Regions from separate parts of the Williamsia sp. DF01-3 genome, predicted to be linked through region 2. Evidence: riboswitches for the same ligand, from Rfam matches in the RefSeq annotation. Region 2 holds a riboswitch; the other holds the start of a gene.

Region 1 (11,024 bases), 1.5 Mb from region 2:
TCGATGCCGTCAACCGGTCGGCCTCGCCCAGCCGCCCGCACATCTACCTCTACGGTCAAAGTCTGGGTGCGGTCGGCGCCGACGCGGCACGGCAATGGGCACAGGACAATCGTTCCGGCGCGCTGTGCCACACGGTGCTCGCGGGTGCCCCGGCGGGCACAGCGTCACTGTCGGCGCCTTCGACCACCGTGTTGGCCAACGGATCGGATCCTGTGGTGCGCTGGTCCCCGCGGTTGATCTGGCAGCCGCCGGCGCTGGCGTCCGGCATCACCCACGACTTGCCGACACCACCGTGGCTACCGGTGGCCGGGTTCGTCCAGGCCAGCGCGGACCTGATCGGGGCACTGTCGTTTCCTGCCGGTCACGGTCATCAGTACGGAACCGAACAGGGCCACGTCATCCCCTTCTGCCCCCGATGATGTGGCCTTCTGGCGCACCCCACCTGGGGGTTTCGTCGCCAGAAGGGCACATCATCGGGGAATGGGGGTCAGACGATCGGGCCTCGGGCCGCCTCGTAGGCAGCGCCGACGCGATACAGCCTCTCGTCGGCCATCGACGGAGCCATGATCTGCAGTCCCACGGGCAGTCCATCGTCCTCGGACAAGCCCGACGGCACCGACATGGCGCAGTTCCCGGCCAGGTTCACCGGGAGGGTGCAGAGATCGAAGAGATACATGGCCAGCGGGTCGTCGACCTTCTCACCGATCGCGAACGCCGTTGTCGGAGTGGTCGGCGACACCAGAACGTCCACGGTCTCGTACGCCTTGGCGAAGTCGCGGGCGATGAGCGTGCGAACCTTCTGCGCCTGACCGTAGTACGCATCGTAGTAGCCAGACGACAATGCGTAGGTTCCGATCATGATGCGGCGCTTGACCTCTGGACCGAAGCCGGCCGCGCGGGTCATTGCCATCACCTGTTCGGCGCTGTGGCTGCCGTCGTCGCCGACCCGCAGTCCATACCGCATCGCATCAAAGCGTGCGAGGTTGCTGGACACCTCGGACGGCAGGATCAGGTAGTAGGCACCGAGTGCGTAGGTGAAGTGCGGGCACGACACCTCGACCACTTCGGCGCCACGCTCACGCAATGACTCCACGGCCGCGTTGAACGAGGACAGCACGCCGGACTGGTAACCGTCACCCTGCAATTCGGCGACGATGCCGACCTTGACACCTGAAAGGTCTTGCGAAGCGCCGGTTTTTGCGGCGGCGACCATATTACCGACCGGCTGGTCGATCGACGTCGAATCCCGTGGGTCGTGCCCGGCGATCACCTGGTGCAGGAGCGCGGTGTCCAGCACGGTGCGCGCGCACGGTCCACCCTGATCGAGCGACGAGGCACATGCCACCAGCCCGTACCGCGAGACGGTGCCGTATGTCGGTTTCACGCCCACGGTCCCGGTGACCGACGCCGGCTGACGGACAGAACCGCCGGTGTCGGTGCCGATGGCGAGCGGCGCCTGGAACGAGGCCAGGGCCGCCGCGCTGCCGCCACCCGACCCGCCGGGGATCTTTGTTGTGTCCCAAGGGTTTCGGGTGACCCCATATGCCGAGTTCTCGGTGGATGATCCCATCGCGAACTCGTCCATGTTGGTCTTGCCGAGGATCGGGATGCCCGCAGCACGCAGCCGTGAGGTGACGGTGGCATCGTACGGAGGTACCCAGCCCTCGAGGATCTTCGAACCGCAGGTGGTGGGCGCGTCGGTGGTCGTGAACACGTCCTTGAGGGCCACCGGGACACCGGCAAGCGGCGATGCCGGGGACTCGCCCGCAGCGATGGACTTGTCGACGGCCGCGGCCGCCTGCAGTGCTTCATCGGAATTGACGTGCAGGAAGGCGTTCAGCTCACCGTCCACCTCGGCGATCCGGTCGAGGTGTGCGCTGGTGACCTCCACGGCAGACAGGTCACCGGCATGGATCTTCTCCGCCAGTTGGGCGGCGGACAGGCCGGTGATCTCGCCGGACTGGCGGGTGGGTGCGGTCACTGTTCTTCTCCAAGGATCTGCGGCACTGCGAACCGTCCCTGCTCGACCGCAGGTGCACCCGAGAGGGCTTCCTCGGTGGTGAGACTGGGCACGATGGTGTCCGGCCGTAAGACGTTGGCGATGTCTGCCGGATGTGCGGTGCCGGGGATGTCGGCCGCGGCGACTTCCGAGATGTTGGCGACATGGGACAGAATCGAATCGAGCTGACCGGCGTAGTGGTCGAGTTCGTCGTCGGTCAGCGCCAGCCGCGACAGCCGGGCGAGATGCGCAACCTCATCACGCGAGATGGCAGACACGAGAGATGCACCCTTTCTGTTCGAGGGCGGCCCACGATGATGTCGGCCCGAACCCCGGTCCAGACTAGTCGGCGCCGGTCCCCCGAGCGCCTCAGGTGCCGCGAGCCCTACAACCAGCGTTTGAGTCGCGCGGTGATCCACGGCAGCAGCAGGTACACCATCAGCGGTGTGCTCACCAATGTGGCGATCAACGTCTTCACCACCAGCGGCGTGTCCCCCAGGTGGGCGATGATGCCGATGTTGATCGCCAGACTGAGTGGAAAGAAGCCGAGCCAGATGGTGATCGCCTGCTTCCAGCGTGGTGGCGGAGCGCCCATCACGCGTACCGCCTGCGTCAGCGTGGACTGTGGCTCGAACCATCCTTCGATGCCGGACAGGCGATGGGTGGCGTACTCCACCGCGATCCCCTCCCCACGCGAGAGCCAGGCCTTGCGCACCGGCGACGACACCCAATCGTCGACCTGCGCGTGGTTCTCGAACCGGTACATGACGTAGTACTCGCCGGGGACCTTCGATGAGCGCAACCACCCTCCGCCGAGGAAGCCCGGGAATGTCCGGGCCAGTGCGATTCCGGCGTCGGTCCAGGCGATGAAGTCGTGTTCTCGATCAGGCTCGATCCGGCGTGCCACGGACGTGGTCACGTCGGAATGATCGCGCGCATCGTCGATTGCCATCCGGTCATTATCGAGCCCGACCGGTTACCGCCCCGAACTCTGAGCCCGCGTAGTGATCAGGCGAATATCCGGCGGGCAGATGATGGGTCGCCGACGTATCGTCTCGTTCATGATCATCGTCACAACAAACGACATCCCCGGCTACCGGATCACCTACACCTTCGGCGAGTGCTTCGGGCTGACCGTCCGGTCACGCAACATCGGATCGAACCTCGGTGCCGGCTTCAAGGCGATGGCGGGTGGTGAACTCAAGGGAGTCACACAGCTACTCCACGATTGCCGCCAGGAAGCGCTGCAGCGCTTGGCGACCGAGGCGCAACAACGCGGCGCGAACGCCGTGGTGGCGTTCCGGTTCGAGACCACCGAGTTCGGTGGAACCGGTATCGAGGTGTGCGCGTACGGCACCGCAGTAGGTGTCGAGGCGCTCCCCGGGACCACTCCTCCGGCCTGATCGCCAGGCCACTGGGCGCCGGCCACTGAGGGCGCGCCACACGGCAGGGCCGACGTGGCGGTGGGAGAATGTCGACCGTGTCCTATCTCCTGCGCGTCTACCTACAGGACCGACCCGGATCCTTGGGCCTCCTGGCCGTTTCCCTGGGTTCGATCGGTGCCGACATCCTTTCGCTCGACGTTGTCGAACGCGGCGAAGGGTACGCAGTCGATGACATCGTCGTCGAGGTTCCCCGCAGCTCGCTGCCCGACACCCTGATCACTGCTGCAGAAAAGGTTGATGGTGTGCGGGTGGATTCGATCCGCCCGTACACCGGCGTCCTCGAGACCCACCGGGAACTCGAGTTGGTCAACGAGATCGCGGCCGCCGGCCGCGATCGGCTACAGGTCCTGGTCGAGGCGGCGCCCCGGGTTCTTCGGGTTGCGTGGGCCACCATCATCACCTCAGGCGCCAACGGGGCGATCCAGCTCTTCGGGAGCTCTGGTGCCCCGGAAACCCAACTCACCGATGCGAGTTGGCTGCCGATCGACCACGAGGCCGAGCTGGATCCCGAATCGCCGTGGGTACCGCAGTCCTGGCGCGACATGGACACTCGGCTGGCCGCAGCACCCATCGGGTCACCGGGCAAGGCGCTACTCCTCGGTCGACCGGGTGGCCCGGACTTTCGTCCGTCCGAGATCGCCAGGATCGGCTACCTCGCGAAGATCGTGACGACGGTGCTCAAACAACCCTGATCTGGTCGGCCGCGTCATCAGTCCTGCGGCGGGTCACCTTCGTCCAGGTCGGCAGGTGATTCGTCGGTGTCTGCCGGCGGAGGCCCTTCTGCGAGAAGCTTTTTGAACCCGTCTTCGTCGAGAATGGGTACGCCGAGCTGCTCGGCCTTGTCCGCCTTGGTGCCGGGCGAATCCCCGACGACAACATAGGCCGTCTTCTTCGACACCGATCCTGACGCCTTGCCCCCGCGCACCAGAATGGCCTCCTTGGCGCCGTCGCGGGAGAAGTCCTGCAGCGAGCCGGTGACCACGATGCTCAAGCCCGAAAGCGTGCGCGGGATGGAAGCGTCGCGCTCGTCCTCCAGCTGCACACCGGCCTCACGCCATTTCCGGACGATCTCACGATGCCAATCGACCGTGAACCAGTCAGCGACGCTCTGCGCCAACGTGTTCCCCATACCCTCTACGCTGGCGAGCTGCTCGGCTGTTGCCGATTCGATGGCCTCCAGGCTGCCGAACTCGGTGGCCAATGCGCGTGCGGCACTCGGGCCGACGTGCCGGATCGACAACCCGACCAATACCCGCCACAGCGGTACCTTCTTGGCCGCAGAAAGGTTCGCGAGCAACCGCTTACCGTTCGCGGAGAGATCTCCCGATTTGGTGGTGAACAAAGTGGTCTTGCGGAGATCGTCCTCGGTCAGGCTGAACAGATCACCCTCGTTGTCGAGCACCCCGGAGCCCAGAAGAGCGGTGGCAGCCTCGTATCCGAGAGCCTCGATGTCGAATGATCCGCGACCGGCGATGTGGAACAGCCGCTCTCGCAGCTGGGCCGGGCACGATCTGCTGTTGGGACACCGGATGTCGGCGTCGCCCTCCTTCTGCGGCGCCAATTCGGTGCCGCACTCGGGACAGTGGGTCGGCATCACGAACTCACGTTCGGTGCCGTCTCGCAGGTCGACCACAGGGCCCAGTACTTCGGGGATGACGTCGCCGGCCTTCCGGATGGTGACGGTATCGCCGATCAGGACGCCCTTGCGCTTGACCTCGGACGCGTTGTGGAGCGTTGCCATGCCGACCGTCGAGCCCGCCACCAGAACAGGCTTCATCGATGCGAAAGGAGTGACCCGTCCGGTGCGTCCGACATTGACCAAGATGTCGAGCAGTTTGGTGGTCGCTTCTTCGGGGGCGTATTTGTACGCGATGGCCCAGCGGGGCGCGCGCGAGGTGGACCCCAGCCGACGTTGGAGCGAGATGTCGTCGACCTTGACGACGATCCCGTCGATTTCGTGTTCGACGTCGTGGCGGTGTTCACCCCAATATGCGATCTTCTCCAGGATGGCATCGGCGCCCGTGAGTTTGGTGGTGTGCTCGGAGACCGGCAGTCCCCAGGCACCGAGCGCCAGATAGGCGTCATGGAGAGTCTTGGGCGGCGTTCCGTCGATCCGGCCGAGCCCGTGGCAGATCATCCCCAGCCGTCTTCTGGCGGTGATCTGCGGGTTCTTCTGGCGGAGGGACCCGGCGGCAGAGTTGCGTGGGTTGGCGAACGGCGCCTTGCCCGCCTCCACGAGCGACGCGTTGAGCGCCTCGAAATCCTCGACTCGGAAGAACACCTCGCCGCGAACCTCGAGCAGGTCGGGTATCGGGTAGTCGTCGGACGGCGTGAGTCGGTGCGGTACGTCGTTGATGGTCTTGGCGTTGAGCGTGACGTCCTCGCCGGTACGTCCGTCGCCGCGTGTGGTGCCGCGAACGAGGACACCTCTCTCGTACACCAGGGCCAGGGCTACGCCGTCGATCTTCAGCTCACACAGATTTTCCAAGCCCGAGCCGGCGTCAGCCTCCACCCGCGACACCCAGCTGCGCATCTCGTCGGCATCGAACACGTTGTCCAGCGACATCATTCGCTCGAGATGGTCGACGGCCTTGAACTCGGTGGCGAAACCGCCGCCGACCAACTTGGTGGGCGAATCGGCGACAGCCAACTCCGGGTACTGGTCTTCGAGGGCCTGCAGGCGGCGCAACAACGTGTCGAACTCACCGTCGGTGATGACGGGAGCGTCTTTCACGTAGTAGCGGAACTGGTGGTCACGCACCTCCTCGGCCAGCTGCGACCACTGCTCTCTGGCCGCAGAAGGAGTCGGCTCCGCGGGCGTCTGCTCACTGATGTCTGCACTGTTGGCCACCCCTCGAAGATAGTCCAGAGGGCTGACACCGAAACCGGACTCGCGGGGTTCGACTCGTCAGTATGGACTTCCGCTGTAGAGCCCCCGCAGGGCTCTAGCGGCCGATCGATCGCAGGTAGTCCCCCACCGTGACCACAGCCTGCGGGTTCCTGGGGCCCTCCACCAAGGCGGCGTAGGGCAGCGCGAGGATGTGTCCCTCTCGAACCGCGGTCGAGCCCGACATCAACGGGTGCGATTCGAGCTGACGGATCTTCGCGGCAACGGAATCGGACGGTCCCGCCCCGTAGTCGACGATGAGGATGACCTCGGGATCACGCTGGGCGGCGGCCTCCCACGAGGTGGTGGTCCACGAGTCGTTCAGGTCATCGAAGATGTTGCGGCCACCGGCCTCGGTGATGATCTGTTGTGGTGCAGCGGTTCTGCCCGAGGTGAAGGGTTCAGGGGCGGCACTGTCGAAGAGGAAGACCCTGGCCGAATCACGGTCTCGCGGCACAGCCGCGTTCACACCGCGCAAGACGTTCCGGTACTCCTCCACCAGGTTGTCCGCACGCTCGCGGACCCCGAAGATGTCACCGAGGTTCTCCAAGTCGGCATAGAGCGCATCGAACGGCGACATGATTCCTCGGCGCGTTGTTCCGGGCTGTCGACATGCCTCGGTGAGTTGGTACGGGACGGCGCCGATCTGCTTGATCCAGTCCGGTGTCAGGCCGGTCGACTCCCGGAAGCCGTAATTCCACCCGGCGAAGACGAAATCGGGGTCGGCCGCCTGCACGATCTCCCGGGTGAATGCCTCCCCCAGTTCGGGGGTCGATTCGAAATCCGCCTTCCAAGGCGAGGTCTGCACGTCACGTTCTTTGCCGGGATAGGTGGTGTACCCGACGAGCCGGTCGGCCAGTCCGAGCGAGAACATCATCTCGGTGATGCCGGTGTCATTGGTCACCACCCGAGTCGGCACTCCGGAAACCGTCAGTGGTGCACCGCAATTCGTCACCGTCACCGTGGGGCCGCCGGACGGGGTCTTCGGCTCCACGTCGGCGCCACACGCGCTGACTGCCACCGCCATCACGATCATCGCAAGGGCACAGCGATTTCGGTACATTCAGCTCTCCTCGTGGTGAAGGGCGTGGGGTGTGCAATTCGGCACTGGTTTGTGCCCGTCGGAGACGGCCCTGTTGAGACCGTCAAAGATGATCTGGGGAACGCCGAGGCGGGGATGGGCGACGATGTGGCAGCCGATCGAGAACCACCGGTTGATCACGGTTTCGGTGAAGACCTCGTGAGGGGTTCCGGCACACACCACCGCGCCGTCGACGAGCACGAGGACACGGTCGCAGTACTGCGCGGCCAAGTTCAGATCGTGCAATGCCGCTATCACCGTGATGCCCAACCCTTTTGCCGCACCGAGCACGCCGTGTTGATGTTGCACGTCGAGATGGTTGGTCGGTTCGTCGAGCACGAGCACCTGTGGCTCCTGGGCCAGAGCACGGGCGATCAGGACGCGCTGCTTCTCGCCGCCGGACAGAGAGGAGAACAATCGCGAGCGCAGATCCCCGGCATCGGCCTTGTCCATCGCCTCCCCGATGGCCTCGTCTTCGGCGGCACGGTCGCGGGCGACGATCCCGCTGTGTGGCAGTCGCCCGGTGGCGACCACCTCGCGCGCTGTGAAGTCGAAATGCAAGGTGTTGTCTTGGGTCAACGCGGCCACTTGACGGGCATTCTCGCGCATGCTGATGGCACGAATGTCGCGCTCACCCACCACGATATGACCGTCGGACGGCTTCAACGCCCGATACAGACAGCGCAGCGTCGTGGATTTGCCGCTGCCGTTGGGCCCGACGATCCCGACGAACTGACCCGCCTCGACGGTCAGGTTCATGTCGCCCACCACCAGACGGCCGCCGATCTCGACGTCCACGTGATCGAACTGCACGCGCATCAGATCTGCACCATCGATGCATCACGGCGTTTCATCAAGAACACGAACACCGGTACCCCGACTGCCGCGGTGATCGCCCCCAGTGGCAGTTCCTGTGGCGGAACCACCGTGCGTGACAACAGGTCGGCAGAAACGAGGAAGACGGCGCCGAGCAAGGGCGTCACGATGATGAGTCGCCGGTGATCGGCGCCGACCAGCAGTCGCGCCACGTGTGGGACGACCAGACCGACGAATCCGACCGCGCCACAGACGGACACGAAACAACCCGTCATGGCGGCCGCGATGACGAACAGGAAGATCCTGAACCGCGACGCGTTCAGTCCCAGTGCGGCACTGACCTCGTCGCCCATCGACAACGCGTTCAGGCGTCGCGCACACAGGGCGATGGACACCATTCCCACCGCGGCGACGACCACCACCAGCGGAACCATGCCCCAGCTGACGCCCGACAGGCTTCCAAGGAGCCAGAACATCACGCTGCGCGCACCGTCACCTTGCGGTGCCATGAAGATCAGCACGGTGGTGACCGCCGAGAAACCGTATCCGAGCGCGGTTCCCGTCAACACGAGCCGCAAAGGCACCAATCCGGCTGCCGATCTCGCCATCAGATAAACGAGGGCGGTGGCACCGAGGGCGCCCAGGAACGCTGCGGTACTCAGCGCGTAGATACCCAGCGCACCGAAAGTGCCGAACAGCACAACTGCTGTCGCGCCCACAGATGCTCCCGAGGAGATCCCGAGGACATACGGGTCTGCCAATGCGTTGCGTACCATCGCCTGAACGAGTAGACCCACAGCACTGAGTCCGGCGCCGACGAACACTGCCACGATCAGTCGCGGCATTCTGGAATCGACCACTATCCGGTAGTTGGGCACGTCGTCTGCGGATATTGCGCCTCCGACCAACTCGGCCCAGAGGAACGAGGTGGTGTCGCGCCAGGGAACGTGAACGGTACCGAACATGAGGGCCATCACCGACACAGCGACCAGCGCGGAACACAACCCGACCACCAACGCAGTCACCGAATGAGGGCGCATCGCCGCACTTTCCGCTGTACCGGATGCCGACCGACCCGTACGCATGCGTCAGCGAATGAAGGCGCGCGCGAGCACACCATCACCGCGTCAACCGTGTCCCTCGGAGTCGACGGGCGACCACGCCGGCGGCGCGGTCACGTTGGCAGGTCTTCGGACTCGTGGACATGACACCGTACGTTCGGTGTCTCCTACCGGCGGTCGCTTCCCAGGCTCACACCCAGTGCTGGTGACCGCGTTCGTTTCCACTCACCGCTGCGGGGCAGTTCCGGATCTTCACCGGATTCCCTCTTACGATCCGCCGGTCTATGACCGACGGAAACCAACGCCCGGTCAACCTAACATTTCACCGGCACCCGAACAGACACCGGTTCTAGACTGTCGCCATGCCCCACCCGATCATGTACTCCGAGGACGACCCGGTCCTGATTCGACTGCGCACCATTGCACTCGCGTTCCCGGATGCGACGGAGAAGATCGCACACGGTCGCCCGACGTTCCGCGGCGGGAAGATGTTCGGCATGTACGGCGGCGGGGTCAAAGGCGGACCGCAGTTCGAGCAATCGCTGCTGTTCAAAGTGGAGCAGACCGAACGCGTTGCACTGGAACAAGACTCGCGATTCTTCTATCCGGCGTACGTGGGACCGTACGGATGGATGGGGATCGACCTGTCGGCACGGCCGGACTGGACGGAGGTGGCCGAACTACTCGATGCCAGCTACCGCTCTGTCGCGACAAAGAAGCTGATCGCCCGGCTCGACGCCGGCGAGCGCCCCGCCGAACTGACCTGACGTCATCGCTCGGTTGCTGCGCCGTGGCCGAACTCATCACCGTCCTCGGTGGGCTGGGGGCCCGCATCGTCACGGCCATGGCACGGGAGCGGCCAGATGAAGGTGCGGCCCTGCATCGCGGTCCGAACCCGCGTCGGTCTCGCGCAAATCCGTGCGCGGCAGGCAAAGTTGTCCATACCTCATCAGAGGCTGCGCAGGCGATGAATGTTCCCGACCGACCGGGCCGGGTCGCTATACCGCGGTCGGGTCGGCGCGCAAACCGGCCGCCGCTGTGGTGCACAGCGAGAGCGCCGTCTTCGCCCAGGCGGCATCGGCACCGGCCAGACCGCACGCGGGACTGATCACCACCTGCTCCGCCAGGACCTTCCTGGAGAGCCCGATTCGGTCGGTCAGGGCGGCGCACGACGCGGCCACCTGTTCTGCGGCGAGTTCGGTTGCGGGGGCAGCTGTCGGCACGGCGCCCAGGATGACGTCCCGACCCTCGTCGAGCAGCTGACCGATACCGTCGAGATCCGCCGTGCGGATCTGGGCGAGATCCACACTGACCGCGGCGAATTTGGCGCGCTCCAACAGCTCCCACGAAATATTCGTTGAGCAGTCGTGCATCACCACCGGCCTGCCGACGACATCGATGAAGCCGTCGTACTTCTCGGCGAGCACAGCGACGGGTACGGGCCTGATGATGTCGAAACGGGTGAGCGGCTCCACCGAGCCCTCGATCACCCGCCCGATCATCGGCTCGTCGATCTGGACGATCACCTGAGCTCCGGTGCGGCGACGGACCTCGTCGGCATGTACTCGCAGGCCCTCGGCCATCGAATCCACGAGATCCGACCACGCCCCGACATCGTGCAGGATCTTGTGACCGTTGCGCAGTTCCACCGACGCGGCCAATGTGAACGGGCCGCACGCCTGCAGCTTGACGAAACGGTCGGTCGCGGCCATCCCGGCCCGCTCCCAGGCCTCTT
Region 2 (11,024 bases):
CGACGATCGAACTCTCCACAAATGGCCAGAGCGATCCGGCCGCCGGAGCGGAGGCCTCGTCGTCGATCTCTTCGCTGCCGGCGATCACCGGGATGTTGGTCATGTCCGCGACGGGGACGTCGACCGAGAGGTCGAACGTCTTGGACGCCGGCGGCTGCACGATCGTGTAGGGCCGGCTGCCGGAGAGGAATCCTGCGACACGTTCGGGTGGCCGGACGGTTGCCGACAACCCGATGCGCTGTGCCGGGTTCTCGAGCAAGGCGTCGAGACGTTCGAGCGACAACGCCAGGTGTGTTCCCCGCTTGGTGCCGGCCACGGCGTGCACCTCGTCGACGATGACCGTCTGCACCGAGGTGAGCGTGTCGCGCGCGGACGACGTGAGCATCAAGAAGAGGGATTCGGGGGTGGTGATCAGGATGTCGGGTGGGGTGCGGAGCAATTGCCGGCGCTGTGCGGCCGGGGTGTCGCCCGATCGGACGCCGACCGTGATCTGGGGGACGGGCAGGTTCAGGTCCTGCGCGGCCCGGGTGATCCCGATCAGGGGTGCGCGCAGGTTGCGCTCGACATCGACGGCAAGAGCCTTCAGCGGTGACACGTAGAGAACGCGCGTGCCGGCGGTCTTGGCGCCGTCGGGAAGCGGGTCAGCGCCGAGCCGATCGAGTGCCCACAGGAATGCCGACAGCGTCTTGCCCGACCCGGTGGGGGCGACGACCAGGGTGTTCTGGCCGTCCGCGATGGAGTTCCATGCCCCGAGCTGTGCTGATGTGGGTGCCGGGAAGGCCGCGTCGAACCACGTACGGGTCGGCGCTGTGAAGCGCTCCAGCACCTGCTGGGCGCTGGGCACGCCGGATGTCGAGGTGGGGGACTTGCGGGCGGCCATTGCTCCATGATCCATGACGGGTCTGACAGAGCGGGAGAACCAGTGACCGGGATCGTCGGCACCAGATCATTCGGCATGTCGGTGTTGACCGGGCAAAACGCCGCGGAATAGAGTCAGCGCACGTCGTGTGAACGGGAAATCCGGTGCAAATCCGGAGCGGTCGCGCCACTGTGAGCTGATCTCAACCCACCGGGTGGAGCCGCAAGTCAGGGGACCGGGGCACGACACCCACCAGGTCGACGCGGGGCGCGCATCCCGCGAGAGGAGATATCAATGTCGAGTTCTTCGGTCCCGCAACCGGTTTCGAGTGCCCCCACGTTGGCCGTCGCGGTCCCGGACGTGTCGGTCGTGAATGCCGCACTCTGGCTGACCGCCACCACCATGGTCGCGTCCCTCGCCTACTACTTCCTCGGCTTCGACCAGGGCGCGGTGTCGGTGTTCGGCAGCGACACCCACGTCCACGAGTACATCCACGACGCGCGCCATTTCCTCGGCTTCCCCTGCCACTGAGCAGGCGAACACGTGGAAAAGAAGTTCATCGGCGCCGGACTGCTCTCAGGTCTGGTCGCCGGAATCGTCGCGTTCGTCTTCGCCCGGATCTACATCGAGCCCCTCGTCGACCGTGCCGTCGGGTATGAGGAAGGCCGGTCGCACGCCGAACTCGAACTGACCGGCGGATCTCACGCGCACGACCACGAGTTGTTCTCCCGGACGGTGCAGCAGAACTTCGGCGCCGGCGTGGGGTCGGTGGTGTTCGGCCTGATCATCGGGGCGTTCTTCGCCGTTGCCTTCACGGTTGTGTGGGCCTACGTCGGTCGGCGGTACCCGACAACCGACCCGCGGACGGTGGCAGCCCTGCTCGCAGTCTGCGGATTCGTCGCGGTGTATCTCGTTCCCTTCAGCGCGTATCCCGCGAATCCGCCCGCTGTGGGTGGTGACGACACGATCGGGTCGCGCAGTGGCGCGTACCTGACGATCCTGCTGCTGTCGGTGGGATTCATGATCGCCGCAGCGGTCTTGGCGTTCTGGCTGGCACCGAAGATCGGTGGCCTGTATGCGGCAGTGGTGGCGGGCGTTGCATATCTGGCCGCGATCGCGGTCGCCGTGCTTCTGTTGCCGAGTTTCGACGAGGTGCCGGGCCCGCTCATGGACGGCCAGTCGATGGCGTTCCCGGGGTTCCCGGCCGATCTGCTCGGCGACTTCCGGTACTACTCGGTGATCAATCAGGTGATCTTGTGGGCAGTACTCGGCCTCGGATTCGCGCTGGCGCTCAACTGGATCGGCAAACATACGGCCCGCACGACCGGTGCAGGTGCTCGCAACGGGGCGGAAGGCGGAGCCCGCCCGACATGACGGGCCGACCCCCACTGGATCTCACAGTGGTCGTGGCTGCACGAACGGGCCCGAATGCAACGTTGGCTTTCGGGTCGCACGACGAGCCGCTGGACACCCGCGGACAAGCCGATGCCACGGGTCTGCAACTGCATTCGAATGCGAAAGTCTTTGTTGCTCCGGACGTTTCTGCGCGCAACACGGCCAGGTTGATGGGCGCGCGGGACGCAGACGTGGAACCGGCACTGCGGGCCATCGACCTGGGCCGATGGGCCGGCCTGCGGCCCGATCAGGTAGATCCCGTCGAACTCGGCCAGTGGTTCGCCGACCCGACAGCGGCGCCGCATGGTGGGGAGAGTGTTGTCGATTTTGTTGGGCGCCTTGGCTGTTGGCTGCAGGACCGAGGCAGCGACGATGTCGCAGTGGTGGTCGCCGGGGGTACCGCCCAGGGTGTTGTCGCGGCCGCGATCGGAGCGGACTTCTTCGGCATCGAGGTCCGGCCTGCAGATGTGATCCGCTTACGTCGTCGCGGTGGCCGCTGGCGTCTGCGGCCGGGCGTTCGGGAATCGGTGAACCGCCTCGAAAAGTGATCTCGGATTCTAGTGTTGGTGCAGAACGTCGACATCCGAGGGGAATCTGCATGTACGAGTGGTCCGAAGAAGATCTGATGGTGCGCGATGCCGTGCGCGGCTTCATCGACAAGGAGATCCGTCCGCACATCGATGAGCTCGAGACGGGCGTCCTTCCGCCCTACGACATCATCCGGAACCTGCTCAAGACCTTCGGCGTGGATGCGATGGCCTCCGATGCCCTGGACAAGGAGTTCGCCAGGGATGAAGCGGTGGCCCGCGGGGAAGCCGAGCCCAAGACCGGTTCGGGAGGCGGCCCGGGGATGACTTCGATGGGCGCCATCCTCAACATCGAACTGTCGGGCGTGAGCCTGGGCATCGTCGCCTCGATGGGTGTCAGTCTCGGACTCACCCCGTCGACGATCCGATCCAAGGGCACGCTCGCCCAGAAGAAGCGGTGGCTGCCCGACCTGGTCACCATGAACAAGGTGGGCGCCTGGGCGATCACAGAGCCGGATTCGGGATCGGATGCACTGGGTGGCATGAAGACCACTGTCCGGCGAGACGGCGACAACTACATCCTCAACGGCCAGAAGACATTCATCACCAACGGCCCGTTCGCGGACACCGCGGTGGTCTTCGCCAAGCTCGATGACGGCGACTCGTCGGTCGACCGGCGCCAGCGCAAGGTCTTGACCTTTGTCCTCGACAAGGGCATGGAGGGCTTCACTCAGGGCAAGCCGTTCAAGAAGATGGGCATCATGTCGTCGCCCACGGGCGAACTTTTCTTCGACAACGTGAAGCTCGACAAGGACCGGCTCCTCGGCGAGACAGAGGAGGTCGGTGCCAAAGGCGGCGGTGAGGGCGCCAAGGCCGGATTCGTGCTCGAGCGGGTCGGTATCGCCTCGCTGTCGCTGGGCATCATCAACGAGTGCCAGCGTCTCTGCGTCGAATACGCCAAGCAGCGCACCCTGTGGGGCAAACCCATCGCCGATCTGCAGCTCATCCAGCTCAAGCTGGCCGAGATGGAGGTCGCCCGGATCAATGTGCAGAACATGGTCTTTCATGCCCTCGAACGGTCGCAGGCGGGCAAGCCGGTCGACCTCGCCGAGGCGTCGGCGATGAAGCTCTACTCATCACGCACGGCAACCGAGGTCGCGATGGAAGCCGTCCAGTTGTTCGGGGGCAACGGCTACATGGCCGAGTATCGGGTCGAGCAACTGGCCCGCGACGCGAAGTCGCTGATGATCTACGCAGGCAGCAACGAAGTGCAGATCACTCACGTCGCCAAGGGTGTCCTGGCGCGGTAGTTCTTCTGGACCAAGCCCACCTCCGCCCGGTAATGCAAGGCCCGGGCCCGGAGGTGGGTTTCTTCAGTTGTGTGGCCAACTTACAAACAGACTGGACTGTTTCTTAATTCTTCGCTAACCTCACCGATGTGGCGACCAACACACGGGTGACGGAGGAGACCGGCCATGCTCCGTCGCCGAGTCGAACCCAGGCCGAGCGCACTGCGCAGATGCGGGCGCGACTGCTCGACGCAGCAATTTCGTGCCTGATCGACAACGGCTACTCCGGGACCAGCACCCAGGAGATCTCTCGACGCGCGGGGGTGTCCCGCGGCGCCCAGTTGCACCATTTCCCGACCAAGGAATCGTTGGTCGTCGCGGCGGTCGAGCACCTGGTGGAACAGCGGCTGGATGAACTGCTCGGAGCTCATGCGAGTGGCGAGGTTCCCGGGGTCGAGGTATTTCTCGACGCCTTCTCGGGTCCGCTTTTCTACGCCGCCCTCGAGTTGTGGATCGCGGCCCGGACCGATCCAGCGCTGCATGCAGCTGTGCTGCCGCTCGAGGCGCGGGTCAACGAGGCCATCCACACCGGTGGCGCCGCAATCTTCGGTGACCGGATGTCGCCTGAGGCCATCGAGATCAGTGTCGAACTCGCCCGTGGACTGGCGGTCTCGGCACTGTTCCGCAACGAGAAGTCCGACCGCGAGCTCCGCAAGCGGTTGATACCGATATGGGAGGCAATGGTGACCACCACATGACCGCGCTGAGTTCAGATCCGATCGAACAGCACGATCTTCCGGCGTCCGTGCACACGTTGATCGTCGGCACCGGTTTCGCCGGCATGGCTGCGGCACACAAGATTCTCGCCGACACCCCGTCGGCCGACGTCCTGATCATCGAGCGCGCAAGCGATGTCGGCGGGACGTGGCGAGACAACACGTACCCGGGTGCCGCATGCGACGTGCCGAGCAATCTGTATTCGTTCTCGTTCGCCCAGAGCCCGGAGTGGACGCACAACTACGCTCGCCAGCCGGAGATCTTCGCGTACCTGCGATCGGTCGCGGACCAGCGCGGCTTGCGCGATCGCACCGTCTTCGAGTGTGAACTGCTCGGCGCGCAGTGGGACGCAGACAAGGCGCGCTGGTCGGTGTCGACCTCGCGCGGACAGATCGAGGCGCAGGTCCTGATCGCCGCCACCGGTACGCTGTCCAACCCCAGCTATCCCGACGTCCCCGGCATCGGCGAGTTCACCGGGACGATGTTTCACAGCGCCACCTGGAACCACGACTTCGATCCGGCGGGTAAGCGCATCGCCGTTGTCGGGACCGGGGCCTCTGCGATCCAGTTCGTACCTGAATTGGCCGGTCCTGCAGCCCATGTGACGGTCTTTCAGCGGACGCCCGCGTGGATCATCCCGCGGCTCGACCGACAGATCGGCAAGCTCGAACGCACGCTGTATCGCCTGGCGCCGTTCACCCAACGATTCGCACGCAACAGTCTGTACTTCTACCGCGAGGCCTACGTCGTCGCCCTGGCAAAGTTCACGTTCCTGCTGCCGCTGTTCAAGCTCTTGGCCATGAGTCAACTACGCAAGCAGGTCAAGGATCCGGTGCTGCGTAAGAAGCTGACGCCGAAGTTCACCATCGGTTGCAAGCGAATGTTGCTCAGCAACACATGGTTGTCCACGCTTGCGCGCGAAGACGTCACCCTCGTGGACACCGGCATGGCGGCGGTGACCGCCAACGGCGTTGTCGACGGCGCCGGCCGCGAACACGAGGTCGACGCCATCGTGTTCGGCACCGGGTTCACCGCCACCGAGCCGCCGGTGGCCAGCGTGCTCTACGGCGAAGACGGGCGCACCCTTGCCGACACCTGGAACGGCAGCCCGAATGCGTATCGCGGCACCACCGTTCACGGCTTCCCGAACCTGTTCCTCATGTATGGGCCGAACACCAACCTCGGTCACAGTTCCATCGTCTTCATGCTGGAGTCGCAGGCCGCGTACATCAGTTCGGCGATCACCCAGATGCGTTCTCGCAACATCGCTTCGGTGAACGTCAACAAGCGCAAGCAGGCCGAATACAACCAGGGAATCGACCAGCAACTCGAGGGCACGGTGTGGAACTCGGGCGGCTGTTCGAGCTGGTATTTCGACAAGAACGGCCGGAACTCGGTCATGTGGCCGACATTCACGTGGGAGTTCCGACAAGCGTTGCGCTCGGCTGATCTGAGTGACTACGACCTCGGCCGCGGCACGGTGCCCGCGCCTCGACCACGCGAAAGTGAGCCGGCATGAACGACTATGACGTGGTGGTCGTCGGATCAGGTTTCGGCGGATCGGTTGCCGCGCTACGGCTGGCCGAAAAGGGCTACAAGGTGGCCGTTCTCGAGGCCGGCCGCAGATTCACCGACGATCAGCTGCCCAAGACGAGCTGGCGACTCCGCAAGTACCTCTGGGCGCCGTGGCTGGGATGCTATGGGCTGCAACGCATCCATCTCCTGCCCGACGTGTTGGTGATGGCCGGCGCGGGAGTGGGCGGCGGGTCGCTCAACTATGCCAACACTCTCTATCAACCACCGAAGCGCTTCTTCGACGACCCGCAGTGGGGACACATCACCGACTGGCAGGACGAGCTGAACCCGTACTACGACCAGGCCCGTCGCATGCTCGGGGTGGTGGACAACCCGCTGGTCACGGCGGCGGACAAGGTGATGCGCGAGGTCGCCGACGACATGGGGGTGGGGGACACGTTCACCACCACGCCGGTCGGCGTGTTCTTCGGCAACGGCACAGAGCGAGAGTCCGATCCGTTCTTCGGCGGGGTCGGGCCCGAACGGACAGCTTGCACCGAGTGCGGCTCCTGCATGACCGGCTGCCGTGTGGGCGCCAAGAACACACTGGTCAAGAACTACCTGCACCTCGCCGAGAACGCGGGGGTCACCGTGTTGCCTCTCACCACGGTGCGGGCGGTGCGGCCCTCCGCCGAAGGGTACGAAGTCGTCACCCGCCGCACCGGTGCCAAACTCCGGCGCAAGGACACCTCGATCTTCACCGGTCAGGTGGTCTTCGCTGCCGGCACGTACGGCACCCAGAAGTTGTTGTTGGCCATGAAGGAAACCGGTGAGCTGCCTGAGCTGTCCGACCAACTCGGGTCGGTGGTCCGCACCAACAGCGAGGCAGTGCTGGCCGCGACAGCTCGTGATCGAAAAGTCGACTACACACAGGGCATTGCCATCACGTCGTCGTTCCACCCCGACGACCACACCCACATCGAGCCGGTGCGATACGGCAAGGGCAGCAACGCCATCGGCTTGCTCCAGACCGTGCTGTCCGATGGCGGCGGGCCGGTCCCGCGAGTGTTCAAGACCATCGGGGTGGCTTTGCGGCACCCCGCAGCGTTCATCCGCAGTTTGTCCGTGCGGCACTGGTCAGAGAAGACGGTGATCGCGCTGGTGATGCAGACCGACGACAACTCGCTCGAATTGGGCTCCAAACGTACGATTTTCGGTCGGCAGCTGACCAGCCGTCGCGGAGCGGGTGATCCGCCTCCGTCATGGATACCCCAGGGCCACAAAGCCATCAGGTTGCTTGCCGACAAGATCGACGGAGACCCGGGTGGTTCCATCGCCGAAGTGGTCAACATTCCGATGACCGCGCACTTCCTCGGCGGATGTGTGATCGGTGCCGACGCCGACCACGGTGTCGTCGATCCCTACCACCGCATCTACGGGCATCCGGGTCTTCATGTGGTGGATGGCTCGGCGGTGAGCGCGAACCTCGGTGTCAATCCGTCGTTGACGATCACCGCTCAGGCCGAACGAGCGATCGCGATGTGGCCCAACAAGGGTGAGCAGGACAAGCGCCCGGGCCTCGGTGAGCCGTACCGACGCGTTGCTGCCACGGCGCCACGATCACCGGTGGTCCCCGAGAGTGCGCCAGGAGCACTGCGCCTGCCCCTGTTCGTCACGATGCCGGAGTCCGCGAAAGGGGCATGCTGATGTGGAGTGTTGCCGAGTCCGCGATCGAGCCAGGAGACGTGCCGATCAGTTCGCCGCCGCCGTGGCCGGCTGCGGTGCGCGCCACCCTGTGGTGGCATCGGAGCACAGAGCAGGCCAAGGCCATCGGCCCGAAGGGCCCTGTCCTCCCGATCACCATCGGCATGGTCGTCGACTATCTCGAGTCGCCCGTGGGCCCGTACCGGGAGATCCTGGCGAGCCCGGTACTGCGACGACCCGGCGGCGGCCTCGGCGCACTGCCGCGAATGTCGGTGCCGTTCATCGCCGTCGACTCCGCGGCCTCGGTCCATGGCGGGCGTGAGCACTGGAGTCTGCCGAAGGTCCTGGCCGAGTTCACGGGCGACGTACTCGCGGGTTCTGGTGCCGGGGGCCCGGACTGGACCGTCCAGACACAATCCGAGGGCCGTGGCCCGGAATTCCCGATCAAGGGCGGTCTCGGATTCGCCCAGCCGGTCGACGGTACCCTGCTGCTGGCCGGGTCCAAGCTCACCGGCAAAGCGCGCTATGCCCGGGTCACCGTGCTCTCCGAGGGCCCGACGTTGTCGCAGTGGCTGAAACCCGGGACCCACCACGGACTCCAGATTGTTTCCGGCCGGATGGAGACAGGCCCTGCGACCCGGCTCACCACCTAGACAAGAGCCCGGTCAGCGGTCATGACCCGGGTTGGTGTGGCTGACCGTTGCTGATGGCCCGCCACACCCGTGACGGGTTCATCGGCAATTCGTACACCCGGACGCCCACCGCGTTGCGAATCGCACTCTCGAGGGCGGGAGCCACCGGGTTGTAGGGCGCCTCGCTCATCGACTTGGCGCCGAGAGGGCCGATCGAATCGTAGGTGTCGGCGAAGTACACCTCGGTCTCCGGCACATCGGCGAGTTGCGGGATGTGGTAGTTGCGCAACACCTGGGTGAGTACCTGGCCCTCGTCGAGGATCATCTCCTCGTACAGGGCGCTGCCGATCGCCTGTGCCGCACCGCCTTCGACCTGGCCCCGGCACTGCTGCGGGTTGAGCACCACTCCGGCGTCTGCGGACTGCACCGACTGCAGGATGCGCACCTCGCCAGTGGCGGAATTGACCGCGACACGAAACGCATGGACGTTGAAGGCGATCGAGCGCGGGGTGCCGTTCTGAGTGCTCGTGGCGCGCAGTGGCCCTCCGTGGACGGTGACGATCCCGGCGAGGTCGATGAACTCCGCGCCCGCCTGCACACCTTGCGGTCCGAGCGTGCACTCGGCGACATCGGTGTCGAGTGCACGCGCTGCAATGGCGAGGATCTCGCCGCGCAGCTGAGCGCACGCGAGGCCGAGTGCTTTGCCGGCGACCACCGTACCGGCTGAGCCGAAGGCGCCGGTGTCGTAGCCGACCTCATCGGTGTCGGCCTGCCTGATCACTATCTGGTCCGGTGAACACCCCAGCGCCGACGAGGCGATCTGGCTGTGAACGGTGGTGGTTCCGTTTCCGAACTCTGCGGTGCCGACCGCGGCGATGTACGTGCCGTCGTCGGTCAGCGTGACCGAGACATCGGCGAAATGCCCACGCGGCGGAATGGTGGCGATCATCGCCGTTCCCATACCTTCGCCGATGTGCCACCCGGGCCGGCCTGCGACGTCCTCGCCGGCCCGGATAGGGTCGGCACGCCCGGCGATCAGCGCTTGCTCGGCCAAATCGATGCACTGGTCGAGTCCGTAGCTTCCGAACTCGAGGTCGCCCTCTTCGACCTCCCAGGCGACGAACTCGTCTCCGGGTACGACCACGTTACGACGGCGCATCTCGAATGGGTCGATGCCGAGCTGTGCCGCGAGTTCGTCGATCGCGCCTTCGATGCCGAACGCGACCTGGCCCAGTCCGTAACCGCGGAAAGCGCCCGACGGAATGTTGTTGGTGTACACAGCTTGTGCGTCGACGTGCTTGTTGGGGCAGCGGTAGAGCACCATGGTCTCGTTGCAGGCGTGGAACATCACCCCGCTGCTGTGGTTTCCGTAGGCGCCGGCGTCGGACAGTACCGACACCGAGAGCGCGGTGAGGATTCCGTCGGCGCCCGCCGCCGCCGTCACCCCCACACGCATCGGATGGCGGCACGGGGCCCGGGTGAACTCCTCGGTGCGCGTGAACTCGTATACCGCGGGGCGCCCCGTCTTCATGAGCGCGAGCGCCACCACGTCTTCGGTGAGCAGTTCTTGCTTGCCCCCGAAACCGCCACCCACCCGAGCGGCGTACACACGGACGTTGTCGCCGCTGAATCCGAAGATGTGACACAGCTCGGCCCGAACCAGGAAGGGGACCTGTGTGCTGGACCGCACCACCACCCGGCCGTCATCGTCTCGCCAGGCGACTGCGCCATGGGTTTCGAGGTGGGCGTGCTGGACGCGGGCCGTCTGCCACGTTCCCGAGACCACAGCGCCCCCGTTGTCACGAGCCTGCGCGAGACCGGCCTCGATGTCGCCCACCGTGCCGTCGACGGAGGCGACGAGATTGCGGGCCGGGTCCGCAATCCGGGAATCGGGCCCCTTCTCACCGTGCACCGTCGGTGTCGCGGGATCGGTGGCCACCGCCGGATCGAAGTTGGCGGGCAGCACGTCGTACTCGACCACGATGAGTTCGGCGGCGCGACGGGCGAGGGTGATCGAGTCGGCGACCACTGCAGCCACCCGCTGCCCGATGAAACGCACCGTGGTGTCGAAGATGTATCCGTCGTCGGGGTCGTCGTGACGATGGTCGTGGCGCGCGGTCGAGAACGGCACCCCCGGATCGTCGAGGTACGTCAGAACTGTTCGTACTCCGGGCATCTGCTCGGCCGCCGAGGCATCGACGGACAGGATGCGGGCGTGCGCATGTGGACTCCCGAGCACCGAGATGTGGCCGACGTCGTCGGGCAATCCATCCATCGTGTACGGCTCGGTCCCGGTGACGATGCGTGGTGCGGCCGGAGCCGACAC

What was found. A riboswitch is a leader RNA that binds a small molecule or an ion and turns the genes downstream of it on or off. The one in region 2 is predicted to bind cobalamin.
Region 1: it holds a riboswitch for cobalamin, as region 2 does, so the genes downstream of both, MVA47_RS20595 (iron ABC transporter permease) here and MVA47_RS13680 (CbtB-domain containing protein) in region 2, are expected to answer to the same signal.

Annotation. Positions count from the first base shown of each region.
Region 1 covers NZ_JALKFS010000005.1:3,915,324-3,926,347, forward strand. The annotation lists gene MVA47_RS20550 (alpha/beta-hydrolase family protein) at 1-419, shown strand, start outside; gene gatA (Asp-tRNA(Asn)/Glu-tRNA(Gln) amidotransferase subunit GatA) at 488-1,981, opposite strand; gene gatC (Asp-tRNA(Asn)/Glu-tRNA(Gln) amidotransferase subunit GatC) at 1,978-2,277, opposite strand; gene MVA47_RS20565 (antibiotic biosynthesis monooxygenase) at 2,385-2,951, opposite strand; gene MVA47_RS20570 (YbjQ family protein) at 3,061-3,402, shown strand; gene MVA47_RS20575 (amino acid-binding protein) at 3,471-4,136, shown strand; gene ligA (NAD-dependent DNA ligase LigA) at 4,154-6,295, opposite strand; gene MVA47_RS20585 (ABC transporter substrate-binding protein) at 6,390-7,394, opposite strand; gene MVA47_RS20590 (ABC transporter ATP-binding protein) at 7,395-8,231, opposite strand; gene MVA47_RS20595 (iron ABC transporter permease) at 8,231-9,268, opposite strand; cobalamin riboswitch at 9,392-9,607, opposite strand; gene MVA47_RS20600 (MmcQ/YjbR family DNA-binding protein) at 9,652-10,056, shown strand; gene MVA47_RS20605 (vitamin-B12 independent methionine synthase) at 10,288-11,024, opposite strand, start outside.
Region 2 covers NZ_JALKFS010000005.1:2,435,324-2,446,347, forward strand. The annotation lists gene MVA47_RS13675 (ATP-dependent helicase) at 1-880, opposite strand, end outside; cobalamin riboswitch at 978-1,116, shown strand; gene MVA47_RS13680 (CbtB-domain containing protein) at 1,154-1,390, shown strand; gene MVA47_RS13685 (CbtA family protein) at 1,403-2,233, shown strand; gene MVA47_RS13690 (histidine phosphatase family protein) at 2,266-2,802, shown strand; gene MVA47_RS13695 (acyl-CoA dehydrogenase family protein) at 2,853-4,091, shown strand; gene MVA47_RS13700 (TetR/AcrR family transcriptional regulator) at 4,301-4,828, shown strand; gene MVA47_RS13705 (NAD(P)/FAD-dependent oxidoreductase) at 4,825-6,366, shown strand; gene MVA47_RS13710 (GMC family oxidoreductase) at 6,363-8,069, shown strand; gene MVA47_RS13715 (acetoacetate decarboxylase family protein) at 8,069-8,719, shown strand; gene MVA47_RS13720 (molybdopterin-dependent oxidoreductase) at 8,739-11,024, opposite strand, start outside.